One region of the Acidisoma sp. C75 genome, then DNA from elsewhere that is predicted to be linked to it. Evidence: riboswitches for the same ligand, from Rfam matches in the RefSeq annotation. Region 1 holds a riboswitch; the other holds the start of a gene.

Region 1 (3,203 bases):
AGATAGAAGGGATCGAGCCGCGGCCTCATTGGAAGGCGAGCCCGAGGACCGGGGTGGAAGGGGCGGCGAGATCGCGCACCGGCATGGGATCGGCCTCATAGGCCTGGCGGCCGGCACGGATGGCGCCGGCGAAGGCTTCCGCCATCAGCGCCGGATCGCCCGCGCGGGCGACGGCGGTATTGAGCAGCACGCCGTCGAAGCCGAGTTCCATCGCCTGGGCCGCATGGGAGGGCAGGCCGATGCCGGCATCGACGATCAGCGGCACTTGCGGAAAGCGGGCGCGCATCGCCCGCAGCCCGTAGAGGTTGTTCAGCCCCCGCGCGGTGCCGATCGGCGCGCCCCAGGGCATCAGCACCTGGCAGCCGGCATCGAGCAGCCGTTCCCCCACCACGAGGTCTTCCGTCGTATAGGGAAAGACCGCGAAACCATCGGCGGCCAGGATGCGCGCGGCCTCCACCAGGCCAAAGACATCGGGCTGCAGATTGTCCTGATGGCCGATTACCTCGAGCTTGATCCAGTCGGTCTCGAAAACCTCACGCGCCATCTGCGCGGTGGTCACGGCCTCCTTCACCGAATGGCAGCCGGCGGTATTGGGCAGCACGCGCAGGCCGAGGCCGCGGATGAGGGACCAGAAGGCCTGGCCCTCTCGCGCCGCCCCCGATTCCCGCCGCAGCGAGACGGTGACGATCTCGGCGCCCGAGCGGCGCACCGCCTCCGCCATGATGGCGGGCGAGGGGTAGAGCGCGGTGCCGAGCAGCAGGCGGGAGGCGAGCGGCACGCCGTAGACCTGAAGCGGCGCCGGTATCGGGAGCGGCATGGCCTCAGCCTCCCCGCATGGGGGCGAGGATCTCCACCCGGTCGCCGGCGCGAAGCGCGAGGCCTGCGCGCATCCGCGCCGGCGCGAACTCGCCGTTGAGCGCGGTCGCGACCGCAGCATCGGCCAAGCCGAGCTCGTCGATGAGGGCGGCGAGGTTATCGGCCGAGACCTCTCTTTCCTCGTTGTTGACGTGGATTTTCATGCGGCGATCTCCGGGTCGAGCGTGCCGGTGGCGAAATAGGCGGCGGCCCGCCGGGCGAGGGCGGGGGCGAGGAGGAAGCCGTGGCGGAAGAGGCCGTTGGCGGCGAGGCTCCGCCGCCCGAAGGGGCGGAGGCGGGGCAGATTGTCCGGAAAGGCCGGCCTGGCATCGGCGCCGAGCTCGATGATCTCGGCCTCCGCGAAGGCCGGGTGCAGGGCATAGGCGGCGTTGAGGAGTTCCACCACCGAACGCGCCGTCACCCGGCCGCGCTCGCCGCTTTCCAGCATGGTCGCGCCGAGCATGAAGACGCCGTCCCCCCGCGGCACGACATAGAGGGGAAAGCGCGGATGGACGAGCCGCACCGGCCGGCTGAGGGAAAGGCCGGGGCAGCGGAGGATGAGCATTTCGCCCTTCACCCCGCGCAGATCGGCAAGCCTGTCCCGCGCCGCGAGGCCCCGGCAATCGGCGACCGGGCCGAGGCTCGGATCCTCGGGATCGGCCGCCACCCCGAAGCGGAGGGAGACGGACCGCGCGGCAAGCTCTGCGACGAGCGCGGGGAGGGCGGCGCGCGGATCGAGATGCGCTTCCTCCGGGTAGAACAGGGCTTCGCGGAAACGCCCGGCGAGATCGGGTTCCAGCGCCGCGATGCCGGCCCCGTCCAGGGCTTGCCAGCCTTCGGTGCGGCGGGCGAAGCGGGCGAGATCGGGGGCATCGCGGGAAGGGGCGAGCACCAGGCTGCCCCGCTGCTCGGTGGCCGGAAAGACGCGCGGCCAGAAGGCGAGCGCCTCCGCGCCGAGGCGCTGCACCGCGGGCTCGGCACTTTCGCGCTCGCACCAGGGGGCGAGCATGCCGCCCGCATAGCGGGAGCAGGCATCCTGCGCGAGGGCCGGGCTGCGTTCGAGGATCGTGACGCCGATGCCGGCTTCGGCGAGGGCGAGCGCAGTGGTGAGGCCGAGGACGCCCGCGCCGATCACTGTAACATGCTCCACCCGCATGCGGGCATCTCCGCTCTGAGATCAGGGGCATGGCCGGAAAGGGCGGAGAGCGTGAAACGGCATGCTGTGCGGCCGCTTGTCCCATCCCTTCGCCAGCATGACCTGGATCAGGTTCGAAGGGTCGCCACGCGCGGCGGGAAAACCCGCCGAATGGCCTCTCAGCCCCTTGCCGGGGCTCCCCTTGGATCCCGCTCTGCTATCGCTCTTCGCCGGTTGCGTCAAATCCCCGGCCGCTCGCCTCAGAGATAGCCGAAGCGCCGCATGATGGTGGCGTGGTCCTGCTCGATCCGGGCGGCCTGGGCCGGGCTCAGCACCCTCCGCCACTGCCCGGCCTCGCCGGCGCGGAAGAAGGCGGCACGGGATTGGGGCGGCTTTTCGATGAAGCCGCGCTCGGCCTCCTGGGCGCGCAGCGTGCCAAAATCGCTGAAGCGTACCGCGCGCGCCAAGCGCTCGGGCTCGGGCTCCTGCCCCATGAAGCGGATGAGCGCGCCGAAACCGGCGTGAGGATCGGCCAGCAGATCCTCGTAGCGCATCACATGCAGCGTGGGGTGGGGGCGATGGGTCCAGAAATGCACATGCGCGGACCAGGTGGCGAGGCGGACATAGACGGTATCATCCGTCCCGCCGGTCGCCGCTTCAGGATCCGCCATGAAGGCGATGGTGCGATCGAGCGAGAGGCCGAGGTGATGGCTGAAGGAGACGGCGACATCGCGCGGATCGCGCAGGATGTAGATGCAGCCCGCCGTCACTGCGCGGGTGATGGTCTGCTCGCCCGCCACCACGAGCAGCGCGCTATGCGTCTTGACGAGGGAGATCCCCGGCCGCGCTTCGGCCATGGCGCGATGCACGAGCGGGCGCAGGCGCTGGACATCGGCGATGCTGTATTGCGAGGCGGGGCGCGGATCGAACGGCGCGAAGCGCGCGGCCGCGCTTTCCCCCGTCGTCACGGCCATCAGGTCGTTGATGTCCTGGGGTTCGGCGGCATCGCGGATGTAGTTCTGCAGGAAGGCCCGCACCCAGGTATTGCCCGATTTGGGGTAGGAGGCGATCCATAGCAGCTGGCCCATACCGGGCAGGCTCCGGCGTCAGGCGCGGCGGGTCAAGGCGTCGTAGATATCGACGATTTCGAGCGCGACGCGGCCAAGCTCGAAATCCCACCAGCGTTCCAGCAGCACATCCGGCTTATGGTGGG
Region 2 (3,203 bases), on a different contig from region 1:
AGGTCTCCAGCTGCTTCTCCATATTTGCCTTGATCTTGTGCATCGGCACATGGCCCGGCCCTTCGACCATGACCTGGCAACCCTTGCCCCAGGCGACGCGCGTCAGCTCGCCCAGCGTCTCGAGTTCGGCGAACTGCGCCGCATCGTTCGCATCGGCGTTCGAGCCGGGGCGCAGACCGTCGCCGAGCGAGAAGGAGACATCGTAGCGGCGCATGATGTCGCAAATATCGCCGAAGCGTTCGTAGAGGAAACTCTCGCGGTGATGGCTGAGGCACCACTGCGCCATGATCGAGCCGCCGCGTGAGACGATGCCCGTCACCCGCCGCGCGGTCAGCGGAATATGGGCGAGCCGCACGCCGGCATGGATGGTGAAGTAATCAACCCCCTGCTCCGCCTGCTCGATGAGGGTATCGCGGAATACCTCCCAGTCGAGCTTGGCCGCGTCGCCCCGCACCTTCTCAAGCGCCTGATAGATCGGCACGGTGCCGATCGGCACCGGGGAATTGCGCAGGATCCAGTCCCGGATATTGTGGATGTTGCGGCCGGTTGAGAGATCCATCACCGTATCCGCGCCCCAGCGGATCGCCCAGACGAGCTTCTCCACCTCCTCGGAGACGGAGGACGTGACTGCGGAATTGCCGATATTGGCGTTGATCTTGACGAGGAAATTACGCCCGATCACCATCGGCTCAAGCTCGGGGTGGTTGATGTTGGCGGGCAGGATGGCGCGGCCGGCGGCGATCTCGGCGCGCACGAACTCCGCCGTCACCATCTCGGGGATATGGGCGCCGAAGCTCTCGCCATCCTCGATGCGCGCGCCGGCGCCTTCGGCAGCCGCCACCCGGCCGAGATTTTCCCGATGCGCGGCGAAGATCATCTCCTCGGTGATGATGCCGGCGCGGGCGAATTCATACTGCGTCACCGGCCGCCCCGCCGCGCCGATGAGCACGCGGTGCGCCGCCGGGCAAGGCTGCACCAGCACATCGCCGCTCGCGAAGCCGTTATCCTCCGGCCGCACCGGACGCGCCTCGGCCGCGGCGAGGCCACGGCCGGCAAGCCAGGGCGCGCGCAGCCGGGGCAAGCCTTCATCGAGGGCGATGCGCGCCTGCGCATCGGTATAGGGGCCCGAGGTATCGTAGAGCATGAAGGCAGGCTCGCGCGCCGTCTCGTGCAGATCGACGGCGCGGAACGGCACCCGCACGCCGGCGAGGCCGGGCGGGGCGGAATAGACCTTGCGGGAGCCGGGAATGGCGCCCGTGGTGACATGCGCTGGTTTCGTCGTCATCATCGCAACCCCTTTCTGCCTCGAAGCTTCGGAGAAGGGGCGAATGATCTTCGCAATTGCCCGTCCCTCCGCCGGTGTTAACCGGATCAGGTTCAAAGGGTCCGCCCCGGTGGGCGCTTGGCCCATGGGAAACGTCTCAGCTCTCTCTCAGAGCACCCCTCGGTGCGGGCAAGGCACCATGAAGGCGGGCCGCCTGTCAAGCCGCAGCGGCCGAGGCCGCTGGCGGGCATGGGATTTGCCGGAAGAGGACGGGGCCGCGGCGTCAGCCCCCGCCTCCTGTGGGGAAATCGGCGGGTCAGGCCGCCCCGGCCGCCGGGCGGCGCGGGCGCTACAGCCTTAGGATGCGCGGCAGCCGGAGGCCATGTTCCTTTGCGCAGGCAATCGCATCCTCGTATCCGGCATCGGCATGGCGCCACACGCCCGATGCCGGGTCGTTCCACAGCACGCGTTCGAGCCGCGCCGCCGCCTCCGGGGTGCCATCGGCACAGATCACCACCCCGGCATGCTGGGAGAAGCCCATGCCGACGCCGCCGCCATGATGCAGCGAAACCCAGGTGGCGCCCGATGCCGTATTGACCAGCGCATTGAGCAAAGGCCAGTCGGAGACGGCGTCCGATCCGTCACGCATCGCCTCCGTCTCGCGATTGGGGGAGGCTACGGACCCGCTGTCGAGATGATCGCGGCCGATGACGATGGGGGCTTTCAGCTCCCCGCTCGCCACCATTTCGTTGAAGCGGAGGCCGGCGCGGTGCCGGTCCCCCAGCCCGATCCAGCAGATGCGCGCGGGCAGGCCCTGGAAGGCGATGCGGGCGCGCGCCATATCCAGCCAGCGGTGCAGATGCGCGTTCTCGGGGAACAGCTCCTTCATCGCCTGGTCGGTCTTGTAGATATCCTCGGCATCGCCCGAAAGCGCCACCCAGCGGAAGGGCCCGATGCCGCGGCAGAAGAGCGGGCGGATATAGGCGGGCACGAAGCCCGGAAAGGCGAAAGCCTCGGCGAGGCCCTCATCTTTTGCCACCTGGCGGATATTGTTGCCGTAATCGAGCGTCGGCACCCCCGCCTGCCAGAAGCCAACCATCGCTTCGACATGCGCACGCATCGAAGCGCGTGCCGCCGCCTCCACTTCCCGCGGCGTCGTCTCCTGCCGCGCGCGCCATTCGGCCAGGCTCCAGCCGAGCGGCAGGTAGCCGTGCAGCGGATCATGGGCGGAAGTTTGATCGGTCACAATGTCCGGCCGCCCGTTGGGCAGCGGCTCGCCCGCGCGCATGCGCCGCAGGATCTCGGGGAAGATCTCCGCCGCATTGCCGATGAGGGCGACGGATTTCGCCTCGCCCGCCGCGGTCCATTGCGCGATCATCGCCAGCGCCTCGTCCAGCGTCTGGGCCTTCGCATCGCAATAGCGCGTGCGGATGCGGAAATCGGCGCGCGTCTCGTCACATTCGACGGCGAGGCAGCAGGCGCCGGCCATCACGGCGGCGAGCGGCTGCGCGCCCCCCATGCCGCCCAAGCCCGCGGTGAGGATCCATTTGCCGGTGAGGCTGCCGCCGTAATGCTGGCGCCCGGCCTCGGCAAAGGTCTCGTAGGTGCCCTGCACGATGCCTTGCGTGCCGATATAGATCCAGGAACCCGCCGTCATCTGGCCGTACATCATGAGGCCGCGGCGGTCGAGCTCGTTGAAATGCTGCCAGTTCGCCCAGGCCGGCACGAGGTTCGAATTGGCGATCAGCACGCGCGGGGCATCGCGATGGGTGCGGATGATGGCGATCGGCTTGCCCGATTGCACCACCAGCGTCTCATCCGCTTCGAGCTCCTTGAGGCTCGCGCAGATGGCGTCGAAATCCTCCCAGCTGCGCGCGGCCCTGCCGATACCGCCATAGACCACGAGCTCGTGCGGGTTTTCCGCCACCTCCGGATGCAG

Evidence for each region. A riboswitch is a leader RNA that binds a small molecule or an ion and turns the genes downstream of it on or off. The one in region 1 is predicted to bind thiamine pyrophosphate.
Region 2: it holds a riboswitch for thiamine pyrophosphate, as region 1 does, so the genes downstream of both, thiC (phosphomethylpyrimidine synthase ThiC) here and ACYQ7X_RS10560 (FAD-dependent oxidoreductase) in region 1, are expected to answer to the same signal.

The regions. Positions count from the first base shown of each region.
Region 1 is NZ_BAAFHD010000007.1:19,969-23,171, reverse strand. It holds gene ACYQ7X_RS10575 (thiamine phosphate synthase) at 1-29, opposite strand, end outside; gene ACYQ7X_RS10570 (thiazole synthase) at 26-817, opposite strand; gene thiS (sulfur carrier protein ThiS) at 822-1,019, opposite strand; gene ACYQ7X_RS10560 (FAD-dependent oxidoreductase) at 1,016-2,011, opposite strand; TPP riboswitch at 2,079-2,203, opposite strand; gene ACYQ7X_RS10555 (sulfotransferase domain-containing protein) at 2,251-3,078, opposite strand; gene ACYQ7X_RS10550 (hypothetical protein) at 3,097-3,203, opposite strand, start outside.
Region 2 is NZ_BAAFHD010000001.1:349,178-352,380, reverse strand. It holds gene thiC (phosphomethylpyrimidine synthase ThiC) at 1-1,285, opposite strand, end outside; TPP riboswitch at 1,332-1,455, opposite strand; gene hutU (urocanate hydratase) at 1,614-3,203, opposite strand, start outside.